Regions from separate parts of the Streptomyces sp. NPDC047974 genome, predicted to be linked through region 2. Evidence: riboswitches for the same ligand, from Rfam matches in the RefSeq annotation. Region 2 holds a riboswitch; each other region holds the start of a gene.
The links. A riboswitch is a leader RNA that binds a small molecule or an ion and turns the genes downstream of it on or off. The one in region 2 is predicted to bind thiamine pyrophosphate.
Positions count from the first base shown of each region.

Region 1: another riboswitch for thiamine pyrophosphate. It lies ahead of thiC (phosphomethylpyrimidine synthase ThiC); the one in region 2 lies ahead of AB0E19_RS14050 (thiamine ABC transporter substrate-binding protein).
Region 3: another riboswitch for thiamine pyrophosphate. It lies ahead of thiO (glycine oxidase ThiO); the one in region 2 lies ahead of AB0E19_RS14050 (thiamine ABC transporter substrate-binding protein).

Region 1 is NZ_JBEZNU010000011.1:51,650-57,502, forward strand. It holds gene AB0E19_RS17640 (metallophosphoesterase) at 1-1,240, shown strand, start outside; gene AB0E19_RS17645 (hypothetical protein) at 1,402-2,040, shown strand; gene thiC (phosphomethylpyrimidine synthase ThiC) at 2,107-3,882, opposite strand; TPP riboswitch at 3,877-4,013, opposite strand; gene AB0E19_RS17655 (YibE/F family protein) at 4,085-5,467, shown strand; gene AB0E19_RS17660 (SsgA family sporulation/cell division regulator) at 5,634-5,853, opposite strand, start outside.
Region 2 is NZ_JBEZNU010000008.1:98,991-104,843, reverse strand. It holds gene frr (ribosome recycling factor) at 1-94, shown strand, start outside; gene AB0E19_RS14060 (phosphatidate cytidylyltransferase) at 94-1,203, shown strand; gene rlmN (23S rRNA (adenine(2503)-C(2))-methyltransferase RlmN) at 1,350-2,480, shown strand; TPP riboswitch at 2,510-2,619, shown strand; gene AB0E19_RS14050 (thiamine ABC transporter substrate-binding protein) at 2,701-3,789, shown strand; gene AB0E19_RS14045 (iron ABC transporter permease) at 3,786-5,441, shown strand; gene AB0E19_RS14040 (ABC transporter ATP-binding protein) at 5,441-5,853, shown strand, end outside.
Region 3 is NZ_JBEZNU010000003.1:166,966-172,818, forward strand. It holds gene AB0E19_RS06500 (thiazole synthase) at 1-111, opposite strand, end outside; gene thiS (sulfur carrier protein ThiS) at 117-317, opposite strand; gene thiO (glycine oxidase ThiO) at 314-1,504, opposite strand; TPP riboswitch at 1,502-1,615, opposite strand; gene AB0E19_RS06515 (FAD-dependent oxidoreductase) at 1,698-2,921, shown strand; gene AB0E19_RS06520 (Rv2175c family DNA-binding protein) at 2,991-3,356, shown strand; gene thiE (thiamine phosphate synthase) at 3,535-4,188, shown strand; gene metF (methylenetetrahydrofolate reductase [NAD(P)H]) at 4,319-5,233, shown strand; gene AB0E19_RS06535 (hypothetical protein) at 5,288-5,853, shown strand, end outside.

The sequences.
Region 1 (5,853 bases), on a different contig from region 2:
GCCGCCCGCCCCGCCCGCCGACCCCACGCTCCACCTGGGCACCCGCCCGGCCGCGTACCCCGAGCCGGTCGCGTTCCCGGAGCCTCCGGCAGGGCCCGGGGCACCCGCGTACCCCGAGGCCGCCGCGCGCCCCGAACCCGCCGCGTACCCCGAGGCCCCCGTACGCCCCGAGCCGGGCGCGTACCCCGAGCCTCCGGTCCCGGCCGCCGCGCACGCCGGTGCCGCCCACCCCCTGGCCGCGGCCCCGGCCGCCGCCCCCGTCGCCGCCTCCGCCCACCCCGGTGGCGGCGGCTTCCCCGACGACTTCCCGGACGGGTACACGCCCACCGAGCGCGACCTCCCGGTCATCCAGCGCGGCGACACCGTCCAGGTCCCCGTCGCCCCGGCCGCCGCTCCCGCGCCCGCGCCCACCGGCGACGGCCCCGGGCCGCTGTACGTCGTCGGCGACGTCCACGGCTACCTCGACGAGCTCCTCGCCGCCCTCCGCGCCCAGGGCCTCGTGGACGAGAACGGCGGCTGGGCCGCGGGCAACGCCCGGCTCTGGTTCCTCGGCGACTTCACCGACCGCGGACCCGACGGCATCGGCGTCATCGACCTCGTCATGCGGCTCTCCGCCGAGGCCGCCGCCGCCGGCGGCTACTGCAAGGCGCTCATGGGCAACCACGAGCTGCTCCTCATCGGCGCCAAGCGCTTCGGCGACACGCCCGTCAACTCCGGGGCCGGCACCGCCACCTTCCAGGCCGCCTGGCTGCTCAACGGCGGCCAGAAGCACGACATGGACCGCCTCCAGGACGTCCACCTCCAGTGGATGTCCCGGCTCGACGCCGTCGTCCGCGAGGACGACCACCTCCTGCTGCACTCGGACACCACCGCGTACCTCGAATACGGCCAGACGATCGAGGACGTCAACGACACGGTCCACGAGGTCCTCACGCGCAACGACGCCGACGAGGTCTGGGACCTCTTCCGGAAGTTCACCAAGCGCTTCGCCTTCCGCGACGAGGACGGCCCGCAGGCCGTCCAGGAGCTGCTCGGCACCTACGGCGGCTCCCGGATCGTGCACGGCCACAGCCCGATCCCGTACCTCCTCGGCCAGGTCGGTACGGAGGACGGCGAGGAGGAGTCCCGCCCGGTCGTCGACGGACCGCACGTCTACGCCGACGGTCTCGCCATCGCCATGGACGGCGGCGTCACCATGGCCGGAAAGCTGCTGGTCGTCCAACTCCCGCTGGGGGACTGACCCCTCACCCTGCGCATCCGGAGCGGGCGAATTCCGGAAACCCCCTGTCAGCGCGCACGCTCACGGCCCTACCATCGGTCTCCCCAGTTAGGCAGGCTCTCCTCCGCTTCCGCCCGGACCGCCGTTCCGCACGGCCGGTCCCGGCCCATCAGCATCGGGGGATGCACATGAACGTGGCTCCGCACCTGCTGACCGAGGACCGCGCCGAGTACGAGCGGGTCCTCGACGACGCACTGCGCACCGCTCCGCAGCGGCCGGAACTCGCCGGAGCGGGAACCCGGCTGACCACCGGTCAGCTGCGCGCGATGGCCCTGAACGCGACAGCGCTGATCACCGCGGCGGCGGCGGGCGAGTACGAGCACTTCACCAAGGTCCGCGAAGCGGACCGCGCCGCCTCCAACCGCCCCCGGACCCCCGCCCCCGACGAGTCCCCGGGCGCCGTCGCGGTCCTCACCGTCCTCGTCCCGGTCCTCGCCGGCACCGCAGCCGCGATCTTCCTCCTGGTCGGCGCCGTGGTCCGCTGGCTCGCCCCGGACGCCGCCCTCGGCACCACGCTGCTCACCGCCGGCCTGGTCTTCGGCGCCCTCGCCGCCGCCGGACTGCTCTGCGCGGGCGCCGGACTCCTCCTGACCGCCCTCCGCAACAGCCCCGCCGAGACCGGCGCCCCCGACGACGAACTCGCCCGGGCCCGCGCCGCCTGGCGCCACGCCCTCCTGGAGCGCGGCGTCGTCCCCTTCCTCCAGGCCGCCCTCACGGCCACGGCCACCGACCCCGACCGGGGCCCGGGGCCGCCTCCGTGACGCACCCCGGCCCGCGATCCCCCCGTGGACCGCGGGCCGGGGTGGGTCTCGTACGGCAGGCGGCCGCTACTCCGCCATCGGCAGGTAGACGCGGTTGCCGGAGGCGGCGAACTCCGCCGACTTCTCGGCCATGCCGGCCTCGATCTCCTCCTTCTTCAGGTCACCGCCGTGCTCGCGGCGGATGTCCTGGGAGATCTTCATCGAGCAGAACTTCGGACCGCACATCGAGCAGAAGTGGGCGGTCTTCGCGGGCTCCGCCGGCAGCGTCTCGTCGTGGAACTCACGGGCGGTGTCCGGGTCGAGGGCCAGGTTGAACTGGTCCTCCCAGCGGAACTCGAAGCGCGCGTCGGAGAGCGCGTCGTCCCACTCCTGCGCGCCCGGGTGCCCCTTGGCCAGGTCCGCCGCGTGCGCCGCGATCTTGTACGTGATGACACCGGTCTTCACGTCGTCGCGGTTCGGCAGGCCCAGGTGCTCCTTGGGCGTCACGTAGCAGAGCATCGCGGTGCCCCACCAGGCGATCATCGCCGCGCCGATGCCGGAGGTGATGTGGTCGTAGGCGGGCGCGACGTCCGTGGTCAGCGGGCCGAGCGTGTAGAACGGCGCCTCCTCGCAGATCTCCTGCTGGAGGTCGATGTTCTCCTTGATCTTGTGCATCGGGACGTGGCCCGGGCCCTCGATCATCGTCTGCACGTTGTGGCGCTTGGCGATCGTGTTCAGCTCGCCGAGCGTGCGCAGCTCCGCGAACTGGGCGTCGTCGTTGGCGTCCGCGATCGAGCCGGGGCGCAGACCGTCGCCGAGCGAGTACGTGACGTCGTACGCCGCGAGGATCTCGCAGAGCTCCTCGAAGTTCGTGTAGAGGAAGTTCTCCTTGTGGTGCGCGAGGCACCAGGCGGCCATGATCGAACCGCCGCGCGAGACGATGCCGGTCTTGCGGCGCGCGGTGAGCGGCACGTACGGCAGGAGCACGCCGGCGTGCACGGTCATGTAGTCCACGCCCTGCTCGGCCTGCTCGATGACCGTGTCCTTGTAGATCTCCCAGGTCAGTTCCTCGGCCCTGCCGTCGACCTTCTCCAGGGCCTGGTAGAGCGGCACGGTGCCGATCGGCACGGGGGAGTTGCGCAGCACCCACTCGCGGGTGGTGTGGATGTTGCGGCCGGTGGACAGGTCCATGACCGTGTCGGCGCCCCAGCGGGTCGCCCAGGTCATCTTCTCCACCTCCTCCTCGATGGAGGAGGTGACGGCGGAGTTGCCGATGTTGGCGTTGACCTTCACCAGGAACCGCTTGCCGATGATCATCGGCTCGATCTCCGGGTGGTTGACGTTGGCCGGCAGCACCGCGCGGCCCGCCGCGATCTCCTCGCGGACGACCTCGGGGGAGACGTTCTCCCGGATCGCCACGTACTCCATCTCCGGGGTGATCTCGCCCCGGCGGGCGTACGCGAGCTGGGTCACGGCCTGCCCGGCGCGCCCCCGGCGGGGCAGCCGCGGACGGCCGGGGAAGACCGCGTCGAGGTTCTTGAGCCCTCCGCCGCGCGGCGAGGTGTGCTTGATGCCGTCGTCCTCGGGGCGGACCGGGCGGCCCGGGTACTCCTCGGTGTCGCCGCGCGCGATGATCCAGTTCTCGCGGAGCGGGAGCAGGCCCCGGCGCACGTCGGTGTCGACGGCGGGGTCGGTGTACGGGCCGGACGTGTCGTACAGCGTCACGTCCTTGCCGTTGGTGAGGTGCACCTGGCGGACCGGCACCCGGAGGTCGGGGCGGGAGCCCTCGACGTATCCCTTGTGCCAGCCCGGCGTGCGCTCGTCCTGGCTGGAAGCAGGCGTGCGTGCATCCTGAAGGGTCATGTGACCGAATCTCCCTACGCCGGCATTACCCGGTAACAGGTTCGGCGGTCGGCGCAGCCTCCTCCCGTACGTGTGCGTACGGTGATCAGCGCCCTCTCAGCCCGGTGCTCCGAGCTCCCGCGTGTGCAAAGGTGTCACGAGGCTAGCGCCCTCCCGGGCGTGCTGAACAGTGGGCCCCCACCGTTCTTGCGATGATCGGGTGGTGACTTCCCCCCAGCAGTCCCCCGATCCGCACGGCCACGAGCACGGTCACGAGCACGGGCACGGTTTCGGCCAGCACGGTCCGGACCACGGCTCCGGCCACGGGCACAGCCACAGCCACGGGCCCGCCGCGCCCGTCTCGCGCCATCTGCGAAGAGTCATCGCGGCCGTCCTCATCCCCTTCGCCACCGCCGTGGTCGTCGGCCTCGTGGTGCTCTGGCCCGGTGGCACTCCGGCGCACGAGCGGACCGGGGTCGGCTTCGACCGGCAGACCGAGCAGGGCAAGGTCGTGGCGGTCGAGCAGGTGGACTGCAAGGACGTGAACGCCGCGCAGGTGCCGCCCACCGGCGACACCTCCACTCCGCAGGGCCGCGAGGCGGTCGACGCACAGCAGGGGCAGTGCGAGAAGGCGACGATCGAGGTCACCAGCGGTCCGGACAAGGGGCGGCAGTTCACCGAGATCGTCCAGCCGGACGCCCCGCGCCAACTGGAGGAGGGCCAGGGCGTGGTGGTCGCCTACGCCCCCGACGCTCCGAAGGACCTGCAGTACTCGGTGACGGACGTGAACCGGAAGGTGCCGATGGCGGTCCTCGCCGGCATCTTCGCGCTCGCGGTCGTGCTCGTCGGCCGCATGCGGGGCGTGATGGCGCTGATCGCGCTCGCCGTGAGCTTCCTGGTACTCACCCTCTTCATCCTGCCCGCGATCCTGGAGGGGTCGAACCCGCTGATCGTGGCGGTGGTGGGATCGAGCGCGATCATGCTGCTCGCGCTCTACATGTGCCACGGCCTGTCGGCCCGGACCTCGGTCGCGGTCCTGGGCACGCTGATCTCGCTGCTGCTGATCGGACTGCTCGGCTCCTTCTTCATCGGCTGGGCCTCGCTCAGCGGCAACACCGACGACTACACCGGGCTGATCCACGGTCTCTACCCGGAGATCGACATGTCCGGCCTGCTGCTCGCCGGCGTGATCATCGGTTCGCTCGGTGTCCTGGACGATGTCACCGTCACCCAGACCTCGGCCGTCTGGGAACTGCACCAGGCCGACCCCGGCATGGGGCCGCGCGCCCTGTACCGGGCCGGGATCCGGATCGGCCGCGACCACATCGCCTCGGTGGTCAACACGCTGGTCCTGGCCTACGCCGGTGCCTCGCTCCCGCTGCTCCTGCTCTTCACCATCGCGGAGAGCAGCATGGGGACGGTGGCCAACAGCGAGCTGGTGGCGCAGGAGATCGTCCGGACGCTGGTCGGCTCGATCGGCCTGGTCGCCTCGGTGCCGGTCACGACCGCACTCGCGGCGCTCGTGGTCTCGGCCGACCGTCCTTCGGCGGCGGAGGCCGGCGGCCGGGCGGCGAGCCGCGGCGGACGGCGGCGCCGCGCGAAGTGACGCGTGCGCGGCGGCCGTACGGGGCGGGCCGCGTCGGCGGCCGGGCGGAGCGGGGCGCCTGCGGCGGCCGTGCAGGAGGGGTGACCGGCGTCGGCGGTACGGAAAGGGGTCCCGGCGTCGGACGGAGGGGAGGGGCGCCGGTGTCGGGCGTACGGAGCGGGTTCCGTCAGGCGGGGCCGGCGCTCTCCTCGGCGAGGATCTTGCCGAGCGCGGCCTCCAGGCTGTCCTCGAAGTCGCCCAGTGCCTGTTCCTGACCGAGCGGCACCAGTTTGTCCGTGCGGTCGAGGAAGGCGACCAGCGGCGGGGCGCTGGCGCGGAAGAGGGCGCGGTCACCGCCCACCTGGAGCCGGATGGAGACGTCCGACAGGCCCTCGGGGTCGGTCGGG
Region 2 (5,853 bases):
CGCGGAGAAGGAGCTCGACGACACCACCGCGAAGTACGTGGCGCAGGTGGACGAGCTCCTGAAGCACAAGGAAGCCGAGCTCCTCGAGGTCTGATGAACGACTCATCCTGGGGGGCGCCGGCGGCCGGTTCAGGTCTCGGCGGACCCGACCAGGGGCCTGCCCCGGCGGGTCCCGCCCACGATCGGCACCGGGCGGCGCAGACTCGCCCCATGCCCATCGTGCCCGACGTACCCGCCGGCGGTTTCCAGGACGGACACGGACGGGGGGCCGCTTACCCGAGCGGTCCCCTCTTCCGTGACGAGACCCCGCACGAGCACCCGCAGGAGCCCATGCCCAGCCCCGTCCCGCCTCCTCCGCCGTCCGCGGCCCCCGCGCCCCGGCAGAAGAAGAGCGCGGGCCGGGACCTGGGCGCGGCCATAGGGGTCGGCGTCGGTCTCGGGGCCGTGATCATCGCGTCCCTGTTCATCTGGAAGCCGGCCTTCGTCGGCGTCGTCGCGGTGGCCGTGGTCGTCGGGCTCTGGGAGCTGACCTCCCGGCTCCAGGAGCGCAAGGCGATCAAGGCGCCGCTGGTGCCGCTCGCGGTCGGCGGCGCGGCGATGGTCGTCGCCGGCTACGTGCGGGGCCCCGAGGGCGCCTGGGTCGCGATGGCCCTGACGGCGCTCGCGGTGCTCGTCTGGCGGATGACGGAACCCCCCGAGGGGTATCTGAAGGACGTCACGGCGGGCGTCTTCGCCGCGTTCTACGTGCCGTTCCTGGCGACCTTCGTGGCGATGCTGCTCACCGCCGACGACGGGCCGTGGCGGGTGCTGACCTTCCTGCTGCTCACGGTGGTCAGCGACACCGGGGCCTACGCGGTGGGCTGGCGCTTCGGCAAGCACAAGCTGGCGCCGCGGATCAGCCCCGGCAAGACCCGCGAGGGACTGTTCGGCGCGGTGGCCTTCGCGATGGCGGCCGGCGCGCTGTGCATGGAGTTCCTGATCGACGACGGCACCTGGTGGCAGGGTCTGCTCCTCGGCCTGGCGGTGGCGGCGAGCGCGACGCTCGGCGACCTCGGCGAGTCGATGATCAAGCGCGACCTCGGCATCAAGGACATGGGCACGCTGCTCCCGGGGCACGGCGGCATCATGGACCGCCTGGACTCGCTCCTGCCGACGGCGCCGGTGGTGTGGCTGCTCCTCGCGCTCTTCGTCGGAACGGGTTGACGGACAGCGGGTACTCTGGAAGGGCTCGGGCCTTGCGGCCCGGGCCCTTCGTCGTCCTCGCCACCGCGGGGACGGTCCAGTGAGGTCGCCCCGGCATCGCCCTGCCGCACTCCCCGCCGTCGCGGGACGTCCGACCTCGTGCCTGTATGAGGAGAGACGCCGTCGTGGCCCGTCCGCTGCCCGGAGAACTCACTTTCGTCGCCCCGCGCGGAGCCAAGAAGCCGCCGCGGCACCTCGCCGACCTCTCGCCCGCCGAGCGGAAGGAGGCCGTCGCCGCGATCGGCGAGAAGCCCTTCCGCGCCAAGCAGCTGTCGACGCACTACTTCGCGCGGTACGCGCACGACCCCGCCGAGTGGACCGACATCCCGGCCGCCTCGCGGGAGAAGCTGGCCGGCGAGCTGCTGCCCGACCTGATGTCGGTGGTGCGGCACATCTCGTGCGACGACGACACCACCCGCAAGACCCTGTGGCGGCTGCACGACGGCACGCTCGTGGAGTCGGTGCTCATGCGCTACCCGGACCGGGTGACGATGTGCATCTCCTCGCAGGCCGGCTGCGGCATGAACTGCCCGTTCTGCGCGACCGGCCAGGCCGGCCTCGACCGGAACCTGTCGACCGCCGAGATCGTGCACCAGATCGTCGACGGCATGCGCGCGCTGCGCGACGGCGAGGTGCCCGGCGGGCCCGCGCGGCTCTCGAACATCGTCTTCATGGGGATGGGTGAGCCGCTCGCCAACTACAAGCGCGTCGTCGGCGCCATCCGCCGGCTGACCGACCCCGAGCCCGACGGCCTCGGCCTGTCGCAGCGCGGGATCACCGTGTCGACCGTGGGCCTGGTGCCGGCGATGCTGCGCTTCGCCGACGAGGGCTTCAAGTGCCGGCTCGCGGTCTCCCTGCACGCCCCGGACGACGAGCTGCGGGACACGCTGGTGCCGGTGAACACCCGCTGGAAGGTGCGGGAGGTGCTGGACGCGGCGTGGGAGTACGCCGAGAAGTCCGGCCGCCGGGTCTCCATCGAGTACGCCCTCATCCGGGACATCAACGACCAGGCCTGGCGGGGCGACCTGCTGGGCAAGCTGCTCAAGGGCAAGCGGGTGCACGTCAACCTGATCCCGCTGAACCCGACGCCCGGTTCGAAGTGGACCGCCTCCCGGCCGGAGGACGAGAAGGCCTTCGTCGAGGCCATCGCCCGCCACGGCGTGCCGGTCACCGTCCGGGACACCCGGGGCCAGGAGATCGACGGCGCCTGTGGACAGCTCGCCGCCTCCGAACGCTGACCTTGTACCCTGTGCTCGAACACACCTGCATATTCCGACAGGGGAGCGCCACAGCGCTGAGAGTGCGGTAACCGTAGACCGCAGACCCTCTGAACCTCGCCCGGGTCATTCCGGGTAGGAAGTTCGGTCGTAACTCGAGCTGTTGCGCCCTGCCCGCGTCCGGTCCCCGGCCGCGGGCAGGGCCGCGTCTCCTTCTGGTCCCACCCAGGAGGACATACACATGCACACCAAGAAGGCCGCCGCCGTCGCGCTGGCCGCGGCGCTCGGCGTCACGGGCCTCGCCGCCTGCTCCACCGAGTCCGCCCGCGACGCCGCGGGGAAGACCGGGGAGCCCGCGCCGAAGACCGTGACGCTGGTCAGCCACGACTCCTTCAACGCCTCCAAGGAGGTGCTGGCCGAGTTCACGAAGCAGACCGGATTCACGGTCAAGGTCCTCAAGGCCGGTGACGCGGGCGAGGCCGTCAACAAGGAGATCCTGACCAAGGGCTCCCCGCAGGGCGACGTCTTCTTCGGCGTCGACAACACGCTGCTCTCCCGCGCCCTCGACAACGGCATCTTCGTGCCGTACGAGGCGAAGGGCGCCGACCGGATCCCGGACACCTTCAAGCTCGACAAGCGGGTCACGCCGATCGACACCGGCGACATCTGCGTCAACTACGACAAGAAGTACTTCGCGGACAAGAAGGTGGCGCCGCCGCAGTCCTTCGACGACCTGCTGAAGCCGGAGTACAAGGACCTCCTCGTGGTGGAGAACCCGGAGCGGTCCTCCCCGGGCCTCGGTTTCCTCCTCGGCACGGTCGCGAAGTACGGCGACGCCGGCTGGCAGGACTACTGGAAGAAGCTGAAGGCGAACGGCGTGAAGACCGTCGACAGCTGGGAGCTCGCCTACAACCAGGAGTTCTCCGGTTCGGCCGGCGGCAAGGAGGCCAAGGGCGACCGTCCGCTGGTCGTCTCCTACGCCTCCAGCCCGCCGGTCGAGGTGCTGTACGCGCAGCCGCAGCCGAAGGAGGCCCCCACCGGGGTGTCCACCGGCACCTGCTTCCGCCAGATCGAGTTCGCGGGCCTGCTGCACGGGGCGAAGAACCCCGAGGGCGGCAAGGCGCTGATCGACTTCCTGATCTCGAAGACGTTCCAGGACGACATGCCGCTCCAGATGTTCGTGAACCCGGTGGCGAAGGACGCCGCCCTGCCGGAGCTGTTCACGAAGCACGGCGTGGTGATCGAGAAGCCGGAGACGGTGGCGCCGGAGAAGATCGCCGCGCAGCGCGAGGCGTGGATCCAGCAGTGGTCGTCGCTCGTCCTCAAGTGAGGCGTGACCTGAAGGGGAGCGCGGCGCGGCTGGGCCTGACGGCCCTGCCCGTCGCGTTCTTCGCGGTGTTCTTCGCCTGGCCCGTCGTGTCGATCGTCGAGCGCGGGCTGCGGCCCGACGGCGCCTGGGACCTCGGGGCGATCGGGGCGACCCTGGGCCGCTCCGACATCCTCGACGTGCTCGTCTTCACCGTCTGGCAGGCGGCCGCCTCCACCGGGCTCACGCTGCTCGTGGCGCTGCCGGGCGCGTACGTCTTCGCCCGCTTCGACTTCCCCGGGAAGGGCGTGCTGCGGGCGGTCGTCACCGTGCCGTTCGTGCTGCCGACGGTGCTCGTCGGCACGGCGTTCCTGGCGCTCGTGGGGCGGGGCGGGTTCACCGACGAGCTGTGGGGGCTGCGGCTCGACACCACGGTGTGGGCGATCCTCCTCGCGCACGTCTTCTTCAACTACGCGGTCGTCGTCCGGACCGTCGGCGGGCTGTGGGCGCAGCTCGACCCGCGCCAGGAGGAGGCGGCCCGGGTGCTCGGGGCGTCCCGCTGGACGGCGTGGCGGTCGGTGACGCTGCCGGCCCTGGTGCCGGCGGTGTCGGCGGCGGCGCTGATGGTCTTCCTCTTCACCTTCACCTCCTTCGGCGTCGTGCAGATCCTCGGCGGGGACGCGTACACGACGCTGGAGGCGGAGATCTACCGGCAGACGGCCCGGCTGCTCGACCTGCGGACGGCGGCCGTGCTGACGCTGGTGCAGTTCGTGGCGGTGGGCGTGATCCTCGCCGTGCACGCGCGGACGGTGCGGCGACGGGAGACCGCGCTGCGCCTCGTCCCCCCGGAGCAGACCGCGCGCCGGCCGCGCGGCTTCGGGCAGTGGGCGCTGCTCGGCGGGGTGCTCGCCTCGGTCGCGGTGCTGATCCTGCTGCCGCTCGGGGTGCTGGTGGAGCGTTCCTTCGCCACCCCGGAGGGGTACGGGCTCCGCTACTACCGGGCACTCGGCTCGCTCGACGAGGCCGGGACGTTCCTGGTGCCGCCGCTGGAGGCGGTCGGGAACTCGCTGCGGTACGCGGTCGCCGCCACGGCCATCGCGGTGGTGATCGGCGGGCTCGCGGCGGCGGCGCTCACCAGGCGCGCCGGCCGGCTGGTGCGGGGCTTCGACGCGCTGCTCATGCTGCCGCTCGGGGTGTCGGCGGTGACCGTCGGCTTCGGGTTCCTCATCACGCTGGACGAGCCGCCGTTCGACCTGCGGGCCAGCTGGATCCTCGTACCGCTCGCGCAGGCGCTGGTCGGCGTGCCGTTCGTGGTCCGGACGATGCTGCCGGTGCTGCGGGCGGTGGACCAGCGGCTGCGGGAGGCGGCGGCGGTGCTGGGGGCCTCGCCGTGGCGGGCCTGGCGGGAGGTGGACCTGCCGCTGGTGCGGCGGGCGCTGCTGATCGCGGCCGGGTTCGCCTTCGCGGTCTCGCTCGGCGAGTTCGGGGCGACCGTCTTCATCGCGCGGCCCGACAATCCGACGCTGCCGGTCGCGGTGGCCCGGCTGCTCGGCCGGCCGGGCGAGCTCAACTACGGGCAGGCGATGGCCCTGTCGACGATTCTGATGGTGGTGTGCGCGGTCTCCCTGCTGCTGCTCGAACGGCTGCGGACCGACCGGACCACCGGGGAGTTCTGATGCTGACCCTTGACGGAGCGACGGTACGGTTCGGGGCGCGGGCGGTCCTCGACGCGGTGGACCTGGAGGTCGCCGCACACGAGATCGTGTGCGTCCTCGGGCCGAGCGGGTCCGGCAAGTCGACGCTGCTGCGGGCGGTCGCCGGGCTCCAGGCGCTCGACGCCGGCCGGGTGCTGCTCGCGGGCGCCGACCAGGCGGGGGTGCCGACGCACCGGCGCGGGGTGGGCCTCATGTTCCAGGACCACCAGCTCTTCCCGCAGAAGGACGTCGCCGGGAACGTCGCCTTCGGGCCCCGGATGCACGGCGTGCCGAAGGCGGAGCGGGCCGCGCGGGTCGAGGAGCTGCTCGACCTGGTGGGTCTGCCGGGCGCCGGGCGGCGGTCGGTCGCCGCGCTGTCCGGGGGCGAGCAGCA
Region 3 (5,853 bases), on a different contig from region 2:
GCTCGCCACCAGGGAGCGTTCGAGGACGTCCAGGCTGGGGGCGCCGCCGGTGCCCATGATGAGCCGGGAGGAGAACTCCGTACCGCCGAGGGCGAACACGTCGTCGGACATCGCGCTCAGCCCCCCTGCACCGCGGTGAGGACCTCGACCCGGTCGCCGTCGGCGAGCAGCGTCGCCGCCCACTCGCCGCGCGGCACCACCGTCTCGTTGACGGCGGCGGCGACCCCGGACGGGGCGGCGGTGAGGCCGGTGACCAGGGCCTCCAGGGAGACGGGGGCGGCGAGCACGCGGGGCTCGCCGTTCACGGACACGTTCATGCGGGCTGCTCCTGACGTGCGGAGAGAGCGGTGGGGAAGCGGCGGGGGGAGAAGGGGCGCGCCTCGTCGGGCAGGGCGCCGGTGGTGAGCACCTCCGCCATGACGTCGCCGGTGACGGGGGTGAGGAGGATCCCGTTGCGGTAGTGGCCGGTGGCCAGGTCGAGGCCGGGCAGGGCGGTCGGGCCGAGCATCGGGGCGTTGTCGGGGGAGCCGGGGCGCAGTCCGGCGAGGGTCTCGGTGAGCGGCAGCTCGGTGAGGCCGGGGACCAGCTCGTGGGCGTCGCGGAGCAGCTCGTACACCCCGCCGGCGGTCACCGTGGTGTCCCAGCCCAGCTCCTCGCTGGTGGCGCCGACGACCAGCTCGCCGTTCTCGCGCGGGACCAGGTAGACGTGGCTGCCGCGGACCACCGCCCGCACGGTGCGGGAGAGGAAGGGGGCGTACGGGGCGGGGATCCGCAGCCGCAGGACCTGGCCCTTCACCGGGCGGACCGGCGGCAGCACCGACGGCGGCACGCCCGCGAGCCGGCCGCTGAGGCTGCCGGCGGCGAGGACGGTCCGGTCGGCGGAGAGCGCCGTGCCGTCGCGCAGGACGGCTCCGGTCGCCCGGTCGCCCGCCACCGTGAGCCGCTCGGCGAGCGCCCGGTGGAAGACCACTCCCGCCCGCTCGCAGGCGGTGAGCAGTGCGGCGGCCAGCCGGCGCGGGTCGACCTGGTGGTCGCCGTCCACCCGGAGCCCGCCGCGCACCCCGGGCGCCAGCATGGGTTCGAGGCGGCGGCACTCGCGGCCGCTGAGCCACTCGGAGTCGAGTCCGCAGCGGGTCTGGAGGGCGTGCAGTTCGCGCAGGTGGGCGCGGTCGTCGGCGTCGAGGGCCACGGCGAGGGTGCCGCAGGCGCGGTAGCCGACGTCGAGGCCGGTGGCCTCCTCCAGCTCGGCCGTGAAGGCCGGGTAGCGTGCGGCGGAGGCGAGGTTGAGCCCGAGGAGGGTCTCCTCGCCGTAGTGCAGTTCGGTGACGGCGGCGAGCATGCCGGCCGCGACCCGGGCGGCGCCGCCGCCCGGGTCGGGGTCGACCACCGCGACGGTCAGTCCGCGCTGGGCCGCCCGCCAGGCCGTGACGAGTCCGATGACGCCACCGCCGATCACGAGGACGTCGGTGACCTGACGGTCTTCTGTTCCTTCGGAAGAACGCATGGGCGTTCCCGCCCCTCCCTTCGCCGGCATGACCCGGATCAGGTTCGTACGGTCGGAGGCCGGTCAGCCTCCCTCTCAGCCCGGTGCGTCCGGGCTCCCGCGAGTGGTGTGTGCCCGCCACCCTAGCCCCCGTCGGCGGAGCTCCACAGGGGGCCTCCTGTCTGACGATCCGTCAGATGCGTATGGTGGACGGGTGAGCGAGCAGAAGCAGACCCAGCGGCACGTGGTGATCGTCGGCGCGGGCATGGCGGGCGTACAGACCGCCGTCGCCCTGCGAGAGCAGGGCTTCGAGGGCCCCGTCACCCTCATCGGCGCCGAACCCCACCAGCCCTACGACCGGCCCCCGCTCTCCAAGGCGGTCCTCCTCGGAAAGGCCGAGCACTCGGCCTTCGACGTCGACTTCGAGTCGCTCGGCGTCGACCTCCGCCTCGGCCTCGACGTCACCGGACTGCGCCCCGCCGACCGCGAACTCGACACCGAGGCGGGCCCCGTCCCGTACGACGCCCTCGTCCTCGCCACCGGCGCCCACCCGCTCACCCTCCCGGGCACCGAGGGCGTCCCCGGCGTCCACCTGCTGCGCACCCTCGACGACGCCGTCCGCCTCGGCCCCGTCCTGGCCGGCGGCGGCTCCGTCGTCGTGGTCGGCGCCGGCTGGATCGGCGCCGAGTTCGCCACCGCCGCCCGCGAGGCCGGCTGCACCGTCACCGTCGTCGAGGCCGCCCCCCTCCCGCTCGCCGGCGCCCTGCCCGACGAGGTCACCACCGCCATGGCCGGCTGGTACGCCGAGAGCGGCGCCGAACTCCTCACCCACGCGCGCGTGGCCACCGTCCGCCCCGGCGCCGTCGTCCTCGCCGACGGCCGCGAACTCCCCGCCGACGCCGTCGTCGTCGGCATCGGCGCCCGCCCCGCCACCGACTGGCTCGCGGGCTCCGGCATCGCCCTCGACGCCGGCGGCGCCGTCACCGCCGACGAGCGGCTGCGCACCTCCCTGCCCGACGTGTACGCGGTCGGCGACTGCGCCTCCTTCCCCTCCGCCCGCTACGGGGAGCGGCTCCTCGTCCACCACTGGGACAACGCCCTCCAGGGCCCCCGCACGGTCGCCGCCGACCTCACCGGAGCCGACGGCGCCGCCCCGGAGCCGTACGACCCCGTCCCGTACTTCTGGTCCGAGCAGTTCGGCCGCTTCGTCCAGTACGCCGGCCACCACACCGGCGCCGACACTCTCGTGCGGCGCGGGGACGCGTCCGGCGCCTCCTGGGCGGTGCTCTGGCTGCGCGAAGGGGTCCCGGTCGCCCTCCTCGCCGTCGGCCGCCCCCGCGACCTCGCCCAGGGCCGCAAGCTCATCGAGTCCGGCACCCCCGTCGACCCCGAGCGGGCCGCCGACCCGGCCGTGCCGCTCAAGTCCGCCGTCCGCTGACAACCCGGACGGCGGCGGCCGGGGCGGGCCCGACTACCGACTGTCGGTCCCGGATGGCAGGCTTGTCCCGTGACCGAGATTGACGCAAACATCGATGCTCTCGTCCCCGCCTGGCTCTACCTCCCCGACATCGCGGAGATGCTCGACGTCGAGGTGACGCGGGTGCGGCAGCTGGTGAAGGAGGGCCAGCTGATCGCCGTGCGCCGCGGGGAGAACAACGCGCTCCAGGTGCCCGCCGCCTTCATCCAGGGCGACAAGGTCGTCAAGGGCCTCGCCGGCACCCTGACGCTCCTGAGGGACGACGGCTTCTCCGACGAGGAGATGCTGGAGTGGCTCTTCACCGAGGACCCGAGCCTGCCCGGCACGCCCGCGCAGGCCCTCGGCGAGAATCGCGGTACGGAGGTGAAGCGCCGCGCCCAGGCGCTCGCCGTCTGACCCACCGAAGCCCGAGGCGCCCGAGTCCGTGACTCCGGAGCCCGGGGACCCGGCGTCGGGACGCCGGGTCCGAGACACCCCGGAGCCCGGGACACCGGCTTCCGGACACCGAACCACCACCGCCGGTGCCGCAGCCCCCGCGCCGCGGCACCGGCGCCACCCGACGGGGGGAACCACCATGCCCACACCTCGTGAGCAGCTCGCCGACGCCCGGCTCTACCTGTGCACCGACGCCCGGAAGCGCCAGGGCGACCTGCCCGCCTTCCTCGACGCCGTGCTCTCCTCCGGCGTCGACATCGTGCAGCTCCGCGACAAGGGCATGGAGGCCGGCGAGGAGCTGGAGCACCTCGCCGTCCTCGCCGAGGCCTGCCGCCGCCACGGCAAGCTCCTCGCCGTGAACGACCGGGCCGACGTCGCCCACGCCATCGGCGCCGACGTCCTCCACCTCGGCCAGGGCGACCTGCCCGTCCCCGCCGCCCGCGCCATCCTCGGCGACCGGGTGCTGATCGGCCGCTCCTGCCACGCCGAGTCCGAGGTCGCCGCGGCCGCCGCCGAACCCGGCGTCGACTACTTCTGCACCGGCCCCTGCTGGCCCACCCCCACCAAGCCCGGGCGGTACGCCCCCGGCCTCGACCTGGTGCGGTACGCGGCGGGCCTCGCCCAGGACCGCCCCTGGTTCGCCATCGGCGGCATCGACGAGACCAACCTCGACCAGGTCCTCGACGCCGGCGCCCGCCGCATCGTCGTGGTCCGCGCGCTCACCGAGGCCGACGACCCGGCCGCGGCCGCCGCCTCCCTCGCCAAGCGCGTCCGGGAGCGGGCCGGCGCCTGACGCCGACGGTCCGCCCCGGCGGGATCCGCCCGGCGGGCCGCCGCGGCGGGCCTCGTACCGCTGTCCGAAAAGGTGTCCACTCCTCGGACGCGGATACCGCGGCTCGCCGACCCCCGTCTAACCTGCCCATATGGCCCTTGGAACCGCTTCCGTCCGTACGGACCGCGCCCGCACGGTCCGCGAGATCCTCTCCGCCGGGACGTCGTACTCCTTCGAGTTCTACGCGCCCCGGACGGCCAAGGGCGAGCAGGTCCTCTGGAACGCCATGCGCCGCGTCGAGGCCGTCGGCCCCAGCTTCGTCTCCGTGACCTACGGCGCCGGCGGCTCCACCCGCGGCGGCACCGTCAAGGCCACCCAGAAGATCGCCTCGGACACCACCCTCACCCCGGTCGCCCACCTCACCGCCGTCGACCACTCCGTCGCCGAGCTGCGCAACGTCCTCGGGCAGTACGCCGACGCCGGCATCCGCAACATGCTGGCGCTCCGCGGCGACCCGCCGGGCGACCCGCTGGGCGACTGGGTCGAGCACCCCGAGGGCGTGCGGTACGCCGCCGACCTGGTCCGGCTCATCAAGGAGTCCGGCGACTTCTGCGTCGGCGTCGCCGCCTTCCCCGAGATGCACCCCCGGTCCGCGGACTGGGACACCGACGTCCGCCACTTCGTCGACAAGTGCCGGGCCGGCGCCGACTACGCGGTCACCCAGATGTTCTTCGACCCCGAGAACTACCTGCGGCTGCGCGACAGCGTCGAGAAGGCCGGCTGCGAGACCCCGATCATCCCCGAGGTCATGCCCGTCGTGAACGTGAAGACGCTCGACCGGCTGCCCCAGCTCAGCAACGCCGCCTTCCCCCCGGATGTGAAAGAACGCATCCTCGCGGTCAAGGACGACCCCGCCGCTGTACGCTCCATCGGTATCGAGTTCGCGACGGAGTTCTGCGCGCGCCTGCTGGCCGAGGGTGTCCCCGGACTGCACTTCATCACGCTCAACAGCTCCACCGCGACGCTCGAGATCTACGAGAATCTCGGACTGCACCAGCAGTCCTGACCGGTCGTACCCGCCCCGACCCGCGGCGGAGGCCGTAGAGAGGGGCGGCGGGGCATGGGGTGGACGGTCCTCTACATCGCGTTCGGCCTGGTGGCGCTCTGGCTGCTCGGCGAGGTGCTCCTCCAGTACAAGGCACGGCTGCGCTGGCGGATCCTCGCCTTCTGCGGCTTCCTCGGCGTGGTCGCCGGCGTGCTGCTGCCCTCCGTGGCGGTCATCATCGCCGGCGCGGTCGCCTTCGCCGTCGGCCAGACCTTCGTGACCCTCTCCTTCCGCCGCGGCTTCTCCACCGGCTGGGCGATCGGCGGCACCCCCGGCGCCAGCCGCCGCCGCAAGGCGGGCCCGGCCCCCGAGGCCGGCCCCACCCTGGAGGTCTCCGGCCTCTCCTACGACGACTCCGCCGCGGCCCACACCCCCGGCCCCGACGCCGAGGGACAGCCCGCCGGCGACGCCCCCGCCTACGTCCACGAACCGCAGCCCCTGCCCGAGGACACCGGCCAGTACGGCGTCTACGACCCGCAGCCGTCCGGCTACGAGCAGCAGCCCGGCTACGACACCACCGGCTACGCCTACGACACCTACGCCGCAGGCTACGAGCAGCAGCAGCCCGCCTACGACTACGG